2 regions of the Burkholderia sp. YIM B11467 genome follow, and region 2 is predicted to be linked to the other one. Evidence: riboswitches for the same ligand, from Rfam matches in the RefSeq annotation. Region 2 holds a riboswitch; the other holds the start of a gene.
The links. Region 2 has a riboswitch for cobalamin ahead of ACTRWB_RS25605 (FecCD family ABC transporter permease). Riboswitches for the same ligand answer to the same signal wherever they lie in the genome.
Positions count from the first base shown of each region.

Region 1: it holds a riboswitch for cobalamin, as region 2 does, so the genes downstream of both, ACTRWB_RS08990 (TonB-dependent receptor domain-containing protein) here and ACTRWB_RS25605 (FecCD family ABC transporter permease) in region 2, are expected to answer to the same signal.

Region 1 is NZ_JBQVSQ010000002.1:395,063-402,188, reverse strand. It holds gene ACTRWB_RS09020 (SDR family NAD(P)-dependent oxidoreductase) at 1-480, opposite strand, end outside; gene ACTRWB_RS09015 (SDR family NAD(P)-dependent oxidoreductase) at 482-1,357, opposite strand; gene ACTRWB_RS09010 (NADP-dependent oxidoreductase) at 1,388-2,380, opposite strand; gene ACTRWB_RS09005 (Dabb family protein) at 2,431-3,063, opposite strand; gene ACTRWB_RS09000 (hypothetical protein) at 3,053-3,397, opposite strand; gene ACTRWB_RS08995 (AraC family transcriptional regulator ligand-binding domain-containing protein) at 3,564-4,622, shown strand; cobalamin riboswitch at 4,712-4,904, shown strand; gene ACTRWB_RS08990 (TonB-dependent receptor domain-containing protein) at 5,243-7,126, shown strand, end outside.
Region 2 is NZ_JBQVSQ010000008.1:37,901-45,026, reverse strand. It holds gene ACTRWB_RS25625 (EVE domain-containing protein) at 149-610, opposite strand; RNA gene ssrS (6S RNA) at 682-863, opposite strand; gene ACTRWB_RS25615 (cell division protein ZapA) at 944-1,258, opposite strand; gene ACTRWB_RS25610 (ATPase) at 1,255-1,605, opposite strand; cobalamin riboswitch at 1,761-2,013, shown strand; gene ACTRWB_RS25605 (FecCD family ABC transporter permease) at 2,173-3,171, shown strand; gene ACTRWB_RS25600 (ABC transporter ATP-binding protein) at 3,168-3,983, shown strand; gene cobT (nicotinate-nucleotide--dimethylbenzimidazole phosphoribosyltransferase) at 4,036-5,091, shown strand; gene ACTRWB_RS25590 (adenosylcobinamide-GDP ribazoletransferase) at 5,081-5,857, shown strand; gene cobC (alpha-ribazole phosphatase) at 5,842-6,426, shown strand; gene ACTRWB_RS25580 (cobalamin-binding protein) at 6,509-7,126, opposite strand, start outside.

The sequences.
Region 1 (7,126 bases), on a different contig from region 2:
TTTCGTCGCCGAATAAGGCGACATCAGCGGGCTCGGCAGGAACCCGCCGACCGACGCGGTATTCACGACGCGCGCCGGCACGTTGCGTTCGAGCATCCGCGGCACGAAGCTGCGGATCCCGTTCAGCACGCCGTGCACGTTGATCGCGAAGCTGCGCTCGAAACGTTCCGGCGTGATTTCCCAACTGAAGCCGGTCGCCATCACGCCCGCGTTGTTGAACAGCAGGTCGACGCCGCCGAAGCGCTGCCATGCGGCATTGGCCAGCGCGTCGACGGCTTCCGGCCGGCTGACGTCGGTCGGCACGCACAGCACGTCGGTATCGAGCGTCGCGGCGAACGCGTCGAGCTTCGCCGGATCGAGATCGGCCAGCACGACGCGCATGCCGAGTGCGGCCGCGTGGCGCGCGAGCCCGCTGCCGATGCCGCTGGCCGCGCCGGTGATCACGGCGGTGCCGCCGTCGAAACGAATCGATTTCGTCATATCAGAATCCTGTCGGGTCGATGTGGGGATGCGCGTACGCGGGAATCACGGGCGGCAGCAGCGGCGTGCGGCCGTCGAGCGAACGCACCGCGAGCTGCTGCGCGAGCGGGAAATGCAGGCTGTGCGTGACGAGGCCCGTGCGTTCGCGCGCCGGCAGGCTGCACAGTGCGAGCGCGGTTTCGGCGAGATACGCGACGTCCTCGGTCGGATAACCTTCGGGGATGTAGCGCGCGGCGCCCGGCGTGCGGATCGCCGTGCTCGGCGCGACGAGATTCACCGCGATGCCGTCCACTTCGAGTTCGGCCGCGAGCCCCTGCGTGAAGCGCGACAGCGCAGCCTTCACCGCCGCATAGACGGTCGCGCCGCCCGCCCGCGAGAAATCGTCGAACGGCCGCAGCGGCGGCAGCGCCGTCACCGAGCCGACGTTCACGATCCAGCCGCCGCCGCGTGCGCGCATCAGCGGGATCGCGGCCTGCGCCAGTGCGAACGGAATGCGCAGATAGTGTTCGATCGTCGTGTCGAACATCGACATCGGCATCGCGTCGACGCATGCGTAGTCGGCCACGCCCGCGTTGTTGACGAGGATGTCGAGGCCGCCGGCCGCATCGGCCGCGCGCCCGACGAGTGCATCGCGCTCGGCCGCGTTCGACAGGTCCGCCGCAAGCGCGATCGCACGGCCGCCGGCCTGTTCGATCAGCGCGACCGTTTCGGCGAGCGTGCCGGCGGTCGTCGCCGATTGCGTGAGGCTGCGCGCGGTGACGACGACGGTCGCGCCTTCGGACGCGAGGCGCTGCGCGATCGCGCGGCCGATGCCGCGGCTCGCGCCCGTCACGAGCGCGCACTTGCCGGCCAGGATCGGGGCTCGGGTGTCGGTCATGTTGTCTCCTGTGATTTGAGTGCGGGCCATTCAGCCGGCGATATCCGCAACGTGCAGCACGAGCTTGGTTTTCGCCTCGCCCGTTTGAACGAGATCGAGCGCCCGTGCCGCCTGTTCGAGCGGGAAACTGTCGAAGCGCGGCACGCGCAACGCGCGCCGGCCGAGGCGTTCGGCAATCGATGCGAGCGTGTTCCCGCTCGGCATCCGGCTGTAGGTCATCGCGGTGCGCAGCCCGCGCCGTGCGGCTTCGGCACCCGTCTCGGCCAGCCGCTCGGCGTCGCCGGCCGCGAGCGTCATGATGTTCACGAGCGTGCCGCCCGGCGCGAGCAGGTCGAGCGCGTCGGGCAGCGTGTCGCCGCCGACCGCGTCGAGCACGAGATCGACGCCGCCGGGCGCCCATGCGCGCACCGCTACCGCGATGTCCTGCGCGCGGTAGTCGATGCTCGCCGCCGCGCCCAGCGATTCGACCGTGTCGCGGTTGCGCGCGGCACACGTCGCCGCGACGTGCGCACCGGCCTGCACAGCCAGCTGGATCGCGAACGTGCCGACCGCGCCCGCGCCGCCGTGCACCAGCACGGTCTGCCCCGCGCGCAGCCCGCCGTCGTCGAACAGGCCGGCCCATGCGGCCAGCGCGGGCGTCGGCGTGGCAGCCGCTTCCGCGAAGCTCACCGTGTCGGGCAAGCGCACGACCGAGTCGTGGCGCACCGCGACGTACTCCGCATACGCGCCCCAGCGCCCCGCGCCGACGTCGGTCTGCGCGAACACGCGCATGCCGGGCGCGAAGCCGTCGACGCCGTCGCCGACCGCTTCGACCACGCCCGCCGCATCGAAGCCGATCACGAACGGAAACGAGTACTGCATGAACGCACCGAGATAACCTTCGCGGCATTTCCAGTCGGCGGGATTGACGCCTGCATACGCGACGCGGATCAGCACGTCGCCGGGGCCCGGCTTCGGTGCGGGAACGTCGGCCAGCCGGAAAGCGTCGGAATGACCGACTTGGTCGATCAGAAGGGCTCGCATTTTCGTGTCTCCAGGATTTTGGTTTGGCTCGTTGCGCAGTGCGCCGCGCGTTACACCGCCGTGTCGAGCAGCAGGCTCGACGCGAGCGGACAGAACGCATGCGAGATCGCGTCGACCGTCCAGTCGGGGCTTTCGGCGTCGAACCGGCGGTCGACCCAGCCCCAGTGATACGGATGCATCAGGTATTCGCCGAGCAGATCGCCGACCTGCGCGAATTCCTGTTGCCATACGTGCGTCCATGCGCCCGGCGTCACGATCCGGCTCAGGCGCCAGTTGCGGATGCCGCGCATGAACGCGGGCATCTGCAGCAATTCGTGCTCCAGCGACGCGACCTGCGCTTCGCTCACCTGCGGCCGCACGCGCAGCATCAGCGTGCGCCAGATGCCATCGCGCAACGCCGGTTCGCGCAGGCCGCCGCCGATCGCACGGCAGGCCGCGCCGTCGATGCGCGCGATGCCCGGCAGTCGAGCCAGCGCGGCGAAATCCGCCGCGGAATCGGCCGTTCGTTCGTCGCGCAGCACGTCGAGCGTGTAGTCGCCCGCGCCCCAGCTGCCTTCCAGATTGCGTGCGAGCGCCACGCGGGTTGCGCCGGGCAACGCCTGCGCGGCCTCGTGCAATGCATGCTCGATTGCGCCGGCGTCGCGATCCGCCGAAACGAACACCTGTGCCGTGTCATGCCGCATGGTCGACCTCCGTCAGCGCGGGCAGCGGCGCATCGGCGTCCGTCATCACGTGGCGGCGGCGTGCGTCGCACAACCCGTCGACCGCCACCCAGAACGCAACCACGTCGCCATCGGTCAGCGCGCGTATCCGGTAATAGGCCGGCGCATCGTCGACCTGCCACGTCAGCCACAGCGTGCTCGCCTGACCCGGCACCGCGACGGGCGGCGACACCCAGCGGCCGGCCGCCGTCAGCCCGCGCGCCGCGTGGCCCGGCAGGTAGCGGTCGCGCAGCAGTGCAAGCACGTCGGGAATGCGCTCGGGCGCGAGCGTGATTTCATCTACGATCTGGATCATTCGCGTGTCGTCCGTGGTCGTTCATGGCGGGATGCGTGGCCGGCCTACGCCGTTCCGGCGAGGCCGAAGGCGGCCGGCGTGACTAGTATTCTTGCGTGGCGACGGTTCACGGACCCCTACCGGCCCGCTCACCGGCCCCTGTCGCAACGATCAGAACGGGAGACACATGAAACAGCGCGCCATGCCGGCCAGCGGCCGGGTCCTGCCGGGCCTCGACGCGCGCCTGCTGAGCGAACTCACGCGCAGCGGCGCGCCGCCGGCCGACCGCGATGCGCAGCCGCGGCAAGATGCGACGGCGACGCGCGGCTTCGTCGCGCTCTACCGCGACGCGATCGAGCGGCTCGAGGCACAGGTCGCGCGCGGCAACGGCCATCCGCCGATGCGCAAGCAGGAAGTCGACCTGATGTGCCGCTGCCTGCTGAGCTGCGCGACGCTCGCCGACGCGATCCGCTGCGCGCGCGACTTCTGCGAGATGCTGACGCCGCGCGCCGGTACGCTGTCGCTCTCGGTACGCGACGCTCGCGCGACGTTCCGGATGGACTCGCTGCGCCGCACGCGCAGCCCGGCCGCATGCCTCGTCGACCTGACGGGGCTGTTCTGCTATCTGCAGCTGTTCGGCTGGCTGATCGGGCAGCCGCTGCGGCCGGACGAAGTCTGGCTCGGCCATCCGCGCCGCGACGACGCGATGCCGCTGCTCGGCTTGTTCAACGCGCCGGTCGACGTCGGCCGGAAAACCTACGGCTTCTCGTTCGATGCGGCGCGGCTCGATCACCGCGTGATCCGGCAGCCGGGCGAGCTCGACGCGTTTCTCGTCGATTTCCCGTTTCGTCTGATCGATGCGGCACCGGCCGTCGTGTCCTGGGCGCAGCAGGTGCGCGGCTTTCTCGATGCGGCGCTCGCGCGCGAACAGGCGCTGCCGGCGCTCGCGGAACTGGCCGCGTGGCTCGGCGTCAGCGAGGCGACACTGCGGCGCCGGCTCGCAACCGAAGGCAGCGGATATCACGTGCTGCGCGAGCAATGCCTGGCCGACGCTGCACGGCGATGCCTGCACGAGACCGACTGGCCGGTGACCCGCGTGGCCGCGTTTCTCGGCTTCGGCGGCGAAGAGGCGTTCAGGCGCGCGTTCGTGCGCTGGACCGGCGTCGCGCCGAGCCGGTTCAGGCGCGAGCATGCAACCTCGAGCCCACCCGTTTCGTCAGACATGAAACGCGGCGTCGGCGCATAAAAGAAAGGATTTCGAAAGTTTTTACCGGGCAATGACGTTTTTTCGCATCCTCGCGCGACCGAAGAATTGACGCGCCGGAGTGCGCGCCATTACGCTTGCGCGCTGATGGTTCCCGGAGACGGGATCAAAAGGGAACGCAGGAGAGGCGGCGCCTCGAATCTGCGGCTGCCCCCGCAACTGTGAGCGGCGAATTCGTGCCACTGCGTGCCACTGGGAAACCGGGAAGGCCGGCACGGATGACGACCCGCGAGCCAGGAGACCTGCCATCGACCCGAGGTCCAAGCAGCCGCACCGGGCGGGGTGTCCCGGAGCGCCAAGCACCGCCATTGGCGGTCGCCCGTTGCATGGACGGCCCGACCTCAGGATCCTTCAGATGTCCTTCGTTCCCGAATCCGCTTCCCCGCCGGAAGCGTCGCACCGGCACGCCGCCGGCAGGCGCGGCCTGCCCGCGCGCATACGGCTTGCGCCATCGATCGCGTCGTCCGGCATGTGCCGCGCCTGCACCCGCGACGGCCCGCCGCGCGGCCCGGCCACGCCATGACCCAGGAACAAACCGGCCGGCCCTGCCCGCCCCCCGCACACGATCGCCGTACGCGCAACACGCTCACTCTCGCTGCCTCATGAACATTCGTTACCTCCTTGCCACGTCCGCCGCCACCGCGCTGCTCTCCCCGATCGCCCATGCCGCCGGCGACGCAGCGCTCCCGCAGCCGTCCCAGCCCGCGGAAGGCGCCGACCTGCCGACGATCAGCGTGACCGACACGCGGTACCTGCCCGAATCGTTCGACCGGCGTTATGCGTCGACGCAGGTGCTCACGCGCGAGGATCTCGACCGGCTGTCGCCGAGCGACCCGAGCATCACGCAGGCACTCGCGACGCTGCCGGGCGTCACCGTTTCGCAGAGCGGCGGCCCCGGCTCATCCTCGTCGGTCAGCATTCGCGGCTCGTCGGCCAGCCAGGTCGCCGTGTTCATCGACGGCATCCGGATCGGCTCGCCGACTACCGGCATCGCACCGTGGGCCGACCTGCCGACCGAAGCGTTCGAACGCGTCGAAGTGATTTCGGGCCCGGCCGCCGCGTCGTTCGGCGCCAATGCGATGGGCGGCGTCGTACAGCTCTTCACGCGCCGTGCGTCCAACCAGCCGAACCAGACCACCGTCTCGTTCGGCGGCGGCTCGAACAAGACGTTCGACACGCAGTTCCGCACGTCGGGCACCGTGCCGTCGACGGGGCCGCTTGCCGCGCTCGGCGGTCTTACCTATTCGCTCGGGCTGCACGACTACAACACGGCCGGCATCGATGCGACGCGGCCCTTCTTCTCCGGTCACGAGGCCGGCCGCAATCCGTATCACGCGCAGGATCTCGATGCGCGCCTCGGTTACGCGCGCGACAACTGGTCGATCTCGACGTTCGCGCTGTATCACCGCTCCGATCTGTCCTTCGACAACCTCGGTTATGCGAACCGCGAGCTCGATCACCAGCTGACGACCGGTGTCGCGTTCCATCTCGACATCACGCCCGACACGCAGTTCGACCAGTCCTTTGGTTATGCGAACGATCGCCAGTTCATCTACGCGGACAACCCGGCCCTCGCGACCGACCAGATCAATTCGCAACGCTTCAGCATCTCGACGTCGCTGACGCATCAGGAGCACGGGTTCCGCCTGTTCGGCCTGCCGCTGTCGGGCGAATCGAAGCTGGCCTACGACTTCACGCGCGAACAGGCGTTCCTGCCGATCGACATTCCCGGCGGCGTGCCGACGCGCAACGACTCCGCGTTCTCGCTGCATCAGTCGGCCACGCTCGGCAGCGTGACGATGTTCCTCGCGGGTCGCCACGAAATCATCGCCGGGCAATCCGTGAACACGGGCAACGCCGCGTTGTCGTGGGCGATCACGCCGGTCTATACGGCGCGCGTGTCGTACGGCAATGCGTACCGCCTGCCGAGCTTCAACGACCTGTACTACCCCGGCTACGGCAATCCGAACCTCAGCCCGGAACGCAGCACGTCGGTCGAGGCCGCGATCGACGCGAACACGTCGTACGGCACGTTCACCGCCGCGATCTACGACACGCGGGTCAACAACCTGGTCGCCTACAACCCGGCGACGTTCTCGCCGATCAACATCGGCCGCTCGCATATTCGCGGCATCGACCTGTCGTACAAGGGGACGATCGGCCGCTCGACGCCGGTGAGCGTCGCGGTCGGCATCCTGAATCCGCAGGACGAGACCAACCAGACCTGGCTCAACCGCCGGCCGCGCCAGACGGTCAGCCTCAACGTCGACCACACGTGGGACGAACTGCACCTGCATGCGCTGAGCACCGGCGCGTCGCTGCTCTACGGCGGTTCGACGTTCGACGACCCGGCCAACACGCAGTATCTGCCGTCGTACCTGACGGTGAGCCTGCGCGCGTCGTACCGGATCAATTCGCACCTGACGGTGTCGGCATCGCTGTCGAACCTGTTCGACCGGCAGTACATGACCGCGTACGGCTACAAC
Region 2 (7,126 bases):
GACGCGGGCGTACCGCGCGACAAAAAAAACAACAGCCGGCCCGATCGGCCGACAGCGGTTGCTTAGGCCGCGCGAAACCAGCGCGAGTTCCGTTGCGGCGACGTGTACTGACCAGATTTGACGTTTGGCGCGCGCCTACTGCGTGCGCCTACTTCATCAGCTTTTCGGTGATGAACCGCCATTCGGCGCGCGTGACGGGCGTGATCGACAGCCGGTTGCCGCGGGCGAGCACGCGCATGTCGGCGAGCTCGTCGTGTTCGCGCAGCGCGGCGAGCGGCACGAGCGCCGACTTTTTCACGTAGCGCACGTCGACGAGCAGCCAGCGTGGTGCTTCCTGCGTCGACTTCGGGTCGTAATAGGGGCTTTTCGGATCGAACTGCGTGGGATCGGGGTAGGGCGTCGACGATACTTCGGCGAGGCCCGCGATGCCCGGCTCGGGGCAGCTCGAGTGATAGAACAGCACACCATCGCCGATCTTCATCGTGTCGCGCATGAAATTGCGCGCCTGATAGTTGCGCACGCCAGTCCACGGCAGCGAGCGCTGCGGTGCGTGAGCGAGATCGTCGATGCTTGCTTCGTCCGGTTCGGACTTCATCAGCCAGTATTGCATGGATCGTGATCGACGCAGAAAAAGGCTGCTACAAAAGGAAACGGCACCGGGACGTGCCCGATGCCGTTGGATAGGCCCCCGCCTTGGCCGCTAGGCCGGCATCCTGAACCTGAGGTTCAGAATTGGTCGCAGTTAGCAGCACTTCGGGTACATCAGACAGAGTGACGCGCGCGCCCGTGCTACAAATTTCCGCAACCGTGCACATGGCATTGGTTCAAGGAATATATGACCTTGGCGAACCAGGCAGGGAAGCTGACTGAACTGTATTTCGATGCGCCAATTTGACCACCGTTGATCGCCGAGATCAAGGGGAATCGACGTATCGATCAAACCTTACTGCGTCTCGTGCTGTGCAAGCACCGCGCCGAGCTGTTCGTTCATCTGGTGCATTGTACGACGGATTTCCTCCGCCGGAAATGCTTCACCGTGCCGCACGCTCGTTTGCAGCCGCAGCAATTCCGATGCGAGCGACAGCGCGGCCATGACGGCGATGCGATCGGTGCCGCGCACCGAGCTGTTCGAGCGGATTTTCGACATTTCGGCGTCGACGCGCGCGACTGCCTCGAGCAGCGCCGCTTCGGTCTCGGCCGAACAGGCGAGCCGATAGGGCTGACCGAGAATCGAGACTTCGATCTGCTTGGTGCTCATGCATGTTCTCCGTGGCTGGCCGCGTCATCGCCTTCCGTACGCGCCTGCGCATCCAGCAGGTCGAGCTGGTTGTCGGCTTGCTCCGCGTTTTTCGAGCGCGGCAGCTTTTCGAGAATCGCGTTCAGTTTCACCTGGGCGTCGTCGATCTTTGCCGACAACGTGTCGCGCTCGGCTGCGAGCGCATTGCGTTCGTCGCGCAGTTGCGCGAGTTCCGCGCGGACCGTGTCCGCTTCCGCGCGCAATTGCGCGACCTGCTCCTCGAGCGCGAGCCGTTCCGAGTGATAGCGCTTGTTCAGCGAGATCAGACGGCCAATATTTTGAGATAAGGTTTCGAGTTCGTTGAGCATTTGCTGCGTCCTCTAAAGACCCAGCATTTTAGCGCGGAATAACGCGCAATCCGACATCTGTAACGTTTCCAGTCGTAACACCCCTGCTTCTTGCCGCGAATAGGTGCGTCTTTTTGCATTCCCGGACGCTTCCTTGACGCTCGCGCGACCCGCTCCTAAACTGGCGCCGCCTCGGTGCTCGCGCGTGAACGCGCGGTTAAACGGGAAGCAGGGCGCGGGCTCCGCCAGGAAGCCGCCAACCTGCGCTGCCCCCGCAACGGTAAGCGGCCGCGTCCGGTGACGCAGGCCGGCTCGGGCGCGTTCCGCGTGAAGGTTTCGCGCACGGGCGCGGGCCACTGCGCGTCATCGCGCGGGAAGGCGAGCCGGTACGCCGCCAGCCCGGATACCGGCCGAGACGGGAAGCCCGCACGGGCTTCGTGACGCGCGGCCCGCGGGGAAGCGGGGTGCGCAACGCTTCACGGAATTCTCTTCGATGCTGACCCCAATCGTCTGCGCGACGCTTCTGTCATGCCCGGCCGGCAGCCGCCGGCGGATGCGCCGCGTGTCATGCGCGCGGCCTTACGCGGCATGAGCGCCGCACGCGCTGCCGCGATCTGGGCAACGCTGGCCGCCGTGGTCGCGTTGCTGTTCATCGCGTCGCTGTCGATCGGCAGCGTGCCGATGTCGCCATGGCAGGCGCTCGCGTCGCTCGTGCCGCATGGCGGCGATGCGCTGTTCGCCGATATCGTCCGCACGCTGCGCCTGCCGCGTGCGCTCGCGGGCTTCGCGTGCGGCGCGCTGCTCGCGCTTGCCGGTGCGCTGCTGCAGGTGCTGCTGCGCAATCCGCTTGCGGAACCGTACGTGCTCGGCGTGTCCGGCGGCGCGGCCGGTTTCGCGCTCGTCGCGATGATCGCGGGCGGCGCGTGGTGGCTCGTCGATGCATCGGCGTTCGCCGGCTCGCTCGTGTCGGTCGCGCTCGTGCTCGGTCTCGCGCGCCGCGAACTGTGGCGCGGCGATTCGCGCGACGCGTCGCCGCGGCTGCTGCTCACGGGCGTCGTGATCGCGGCGGGGTGGGGCGCGCTCGTCACGTTGCTGCTGTCGCTCGCGCCCGATGCGCGGCTGCGCGGCATCATCTTCTGGCTGACGGGCGACCTGAACGGCGTGACGGCGCCGTGGTTCGCGTGGGGCGCGCTGCTGCTGAGCGCATGCGTCGCGCTGCCGGCCGCGCCGCAACTGAACGTGCTGCTGCGCGGCGACGCGACCGCGCTTGCGCTCGGCGTGCCCGTCGCGCGTCTGCGCGTGCGGATCTATCTTGTCGCGTCGCTGGCCGCTGCGGCCGCGGTGACGACGGCCGGCACGATCGGCTTCGTCGGCCTCGTCGTGCCGCACGCGCTGCGGCTCGCGTTCGGCAACGACCAGCGGATGCTGCTGCCGGCCGCGATGCTCGCGGGCGGCGGCGGCGTGATGGCGGCCGACCTGCTCGCGCGCACCGCGATCGCGCCCGCGCAACTGCCGGTCGGCGTGATGACCGCGTTGATCGGCGTGCCGGTGTTCCTGTGGATGTTGCTGAGGAGACCGATGCGATGACGCATGCCGCATTGCACGCCGGCGGCGGCGACCTGACCTGCGCGACCGTCGACCTGACGCTGAAGGCCGGCGCGCGCACGCTGCTCGACGGACTCGCGCAGGCGTTCCGCCCCGGCGAGATCTGGTGCGTCGCGGGGCCGAACGGTGCGGGCAAGACGACGCTGCTTGCGACGCTCGCGGGGCTGCAGCCGCCGGCCGGCGGGCATGTCGAGATCGACGGCCGGCCGCTGGCCGCGTGGCCGCCCGCGCAACTCGCGCAGCGCCGCGCGCTGATGTCGCAGCAATTGCACGACGCGTTCAGCGCGACCGTGTTCGACACGGTGCTGCTCAACCGCTTTCCGTATCTCGGCGGCTGGGGCTGGGAGCGCGACGGCGACCGCGCGGCCGCGCGCGAGGCGCTCGCGACGTTCGACCTGACCGCGCTTGCGTCGCGCGACGTGCTGTCGCTGTCGGGCGGCGAGCGGCAGCGGGTCGCGCTGGCCGCGACGCTGTGCCAGGATGCGCCACTGATGCTGCTCGACGAGCCGCTTGCGCATCTCGACCTGCATCACCAGATCGATTGCCTGACCGCGCTGGCCGCATGGCTCGACGCAGGCCCACGCACTGTGCTGTTCTCGTGCCACGACCTGAATCTCGCGCGGCGTTTCGCGACGCATGCGCTGCTGCTCGACGGCCGCGGCCACGCGTGGGCCGGCCCCGTGCACGATGTGCTGACGCCCGAACGCGCGAGCGACGCGTTCGGTTATCCGCTCGTGCTGATCCGCGAGAACGGCCGCGACGCGCTGCTGCCGGCGTGGCCCGAGCGACAATGACGTTTCCTTTCCCGATGCGCGGCGCAGGCCGCACCCACGACACGGCTCTTCGATGACGAATTCGACCCACTTCCCGCCCGCGATCGCGCCGCTCGACGAAACGCTGCGCAAGCGCCTGCAGCATGTGATCGATCACAAGACCAAGCCGCCCGGCAGCCTTGGCCAGCTCGAGGCGATCGCGCTGCAGATCGGCCTGATCCAGCGCACCGAGCGGCCGGTCGTGCAGCGCCCCGTGATGATCGTGTTCGCCGGCGATCACGGGATCGCGGCCGAGGGCGTCAGTCCTTATCCGCAAGCGGTGACCGCGCAGATGGTCGCGAACTTCCTGGCCGGCGGTGCGGCGATCAACGCGTTTTCGGGCGTCGCGCAGAGCACGCTCGAGATCGTCGATGCGGGCGTGGCGTCGCCGCTGCCGCTGTCCGACCGGCTGGTGTCGCTGCCGGTCGCGCGCGGCACGCGCAACTTCGCGGCGGAGCCGGCGATGACGCACGACGAGGCGATGACGGCGCTCGTGGCCGGTGCGGCGCGGGTGCGCCTGCATGCATCGCTCGGCACGAACGTGATCGGCTTCGGCGAGATGGGGATCGCCAACACATCGTCGGCCGCGTGCCTGATGAGCCGCCTGCTCAGCGTGCCGATCGACGCATGCGTCGGGCGCGGCACGGGCCTCGACGACCAGGGCCTCGCGCACAAGCGCGCGGTGCTGGGCCGCGCGCTCGTCAAGCACTCGCACGCGATCGCGCCGCTCGACGTGCTCGCGACGTTCGGCGGCTTCGAGATCGCGATGATGACGGGCGCGTATCTCGCGGCCGCGAGCGAGCGGATGACGATTCTCGTCGATGGCTTCATCGCGACGGCCGCGCTGCTCGTCGCCGAGCGTATCGTGCCCGGCGTGCGCGATTACTGCGTGTTCTCGCATACGTCGCACGAGGCCGGGCACCGGCGCATGCTCGAGCATTTCGGCGCGAAGCCGCTGCTCGCGCTCGACCTGCGGCTCGGTGAGGGCACGGGTGCGGCGCTCGCGCTGCCGCTCGTGCGCGCGGCGGCGGCGTTCCTCAGTGAAATGGCGAGCTTCGAGTCCGCCGGCGTCGACAATCGTGACGCCTGAGCGCGCGCGCGGCGTGCGTGCCGAACTGCGCTACTTCTTGGTCGCGCTCGGCTATTTCACGCGTGTGCCCGTGCCGCGCGCGATTGGTTATGCGGCGGGCGATCTCGACCAGGCCGCACGCTATTTCCCGCTCGTCGGCGCGTGCGTCGGCGCGTGGGGCGCGCTCGTTTATCTCGCCGCGCTGCGCGTGCTGCCCGCGTCGATCGCGGTCGGGCTGTCGATGGCCGCGACGCTGCTCGCGACCGGCGCCTTCCACGAAGACGGCCTCGCCGACAGTTGCGATGCGTTCGGTGGGGGTTACACGCGCGACGACGTGCTGCGCATCATGCACGACTCGCGGATCGGCACGTTCGGCGCGGTCGCGCTCGTGATCGCGCTCGGCCTGAAATGGCAGGCGCTCGCGGCCATGCCGCCGCTGCGTGCCGCCTGGACGATGATCGCCGCGCATGCGGCGAGCCGCGCGGCGGCCGTGAGCCTGCTGATGTCGCTCGACTATGTGCGGCCCGAAGGCAAGGCGAAACCGGTCGCGCAACGGATGGGCGTACGCGCGGCGTGCATCGCGGCAGTGTTCGGGTTGCCCTGGCTGTTCTGGCCCGACTGGCGTGCCGGCATCGCGGCAGGCGTCGCGCTCGTGCTCGTACGCGCATGGGCCGCCCGCTACTTCGTGAAGCAGATCGGCGGTTATACGGGCGACTGTCTCGGCTTCGCGCAGCAACTGAGCGAACTGGCGATCTATCTGGTGGTGCTCGGATGGACGTCGTCCTGATCCGTCATCCGGCCGTCGGCGTCGAGCCAGGCGTCTGCTACGGCCGCAGCGACGTGCCGCTCGCCGCGCCGGCCGACGCCGGCGCGCACGCCGTGCTCGCGCATCTGTCCGCGCTCGGCGCGCCGTCGCCCGAACGGATCTGGACGAGCCCGCTGACGCGATGCGTGTCGGTCGCCGAGCAGCTCGCGCAGCGATTCGACGTGCCGGTGTCGAGCGACGCGGGTTGGCAGGAAATGGATTTCGGCGCGTGGGAAATGCAGCGCTGGGACGATATCGACCGCGCGGCGCTCGATGCGTGGGCGGCCGACCTGATGCATGCATGCGCACATGGCGGCGAAAGCGTCGCGCGGTTCGCCGCGCGTGTCGCACGACGGGCCGATGCGGTTGTGCAACTCGACGGGCCGCAATGGGCGGTCACGCATGCGGGCGTGATCCGCGCATTCGCGTCGCATGTGTTGCGTGTGCCGCTCGCGACGCTGCTGTCGCAGCCGGTGCCGACGGGTGGTGTCGTCTGGCTGCGCAGGGACGACGCGGCATGCGCGTGGGAAGTCGTGCACTGGGACGAATAGGCGTCCCCAGGTCGGCATGTGAACGGCATCCGGCCGCTAGTGTCTCCCGTGCGCCGGAACACCGCACACGTATGGCCTGAAATCAGTTCGCCGGCCGCCGCGCACGCGCGGCGTCGAGATCCTCGCACAGCGCGGCCGCACCCTGCGCGATCCGCGGCGACGGCCGCGTCAGCAGATCGCCGTCGATCGCGAACAGGTTGTTGCGCGCCACGGCCGTCAGCGCGGGCCACGCGCGCCAGCGCGCCAGGCTCGGCAGCGGTTCGTCCGAGCGCGTCGCACCGGCGCTCGTCGTCACGATCGCTTCCGGATTCGCCGCGAGCACGGCCTCGTCGGTAACCGTTGGCGCGAGCGGCTTGAGCGACGCGAACACGTTGCGGCCACCGCACAGCGCGATCACGTCGTTGATCAGGTGCGCGCCGTTGAGCGTCATCAGCGGCCGGTCCCAGACCTGGAAGAACATCGTGACGGGCGCTCGTGCCGCATAGCGTGCGCGCAGCGCGGCGATGTCGCGCGCAAAGCCGGCCGCGGCCGCATCGGCTGTCGGCTGCGTGCCGAGCAGCATGCCGAGCCGGTGCAGCGACGACGATACGTCGTCGAGATGCTTCGGTTCACTGAAGAACAACGGGATGTGCAGCGCGCGCAGCGCGTCGGTCTGCCGTTCGGCGTTGCCGTGCCGCCAGACGACGATCAGGTCGGGCTT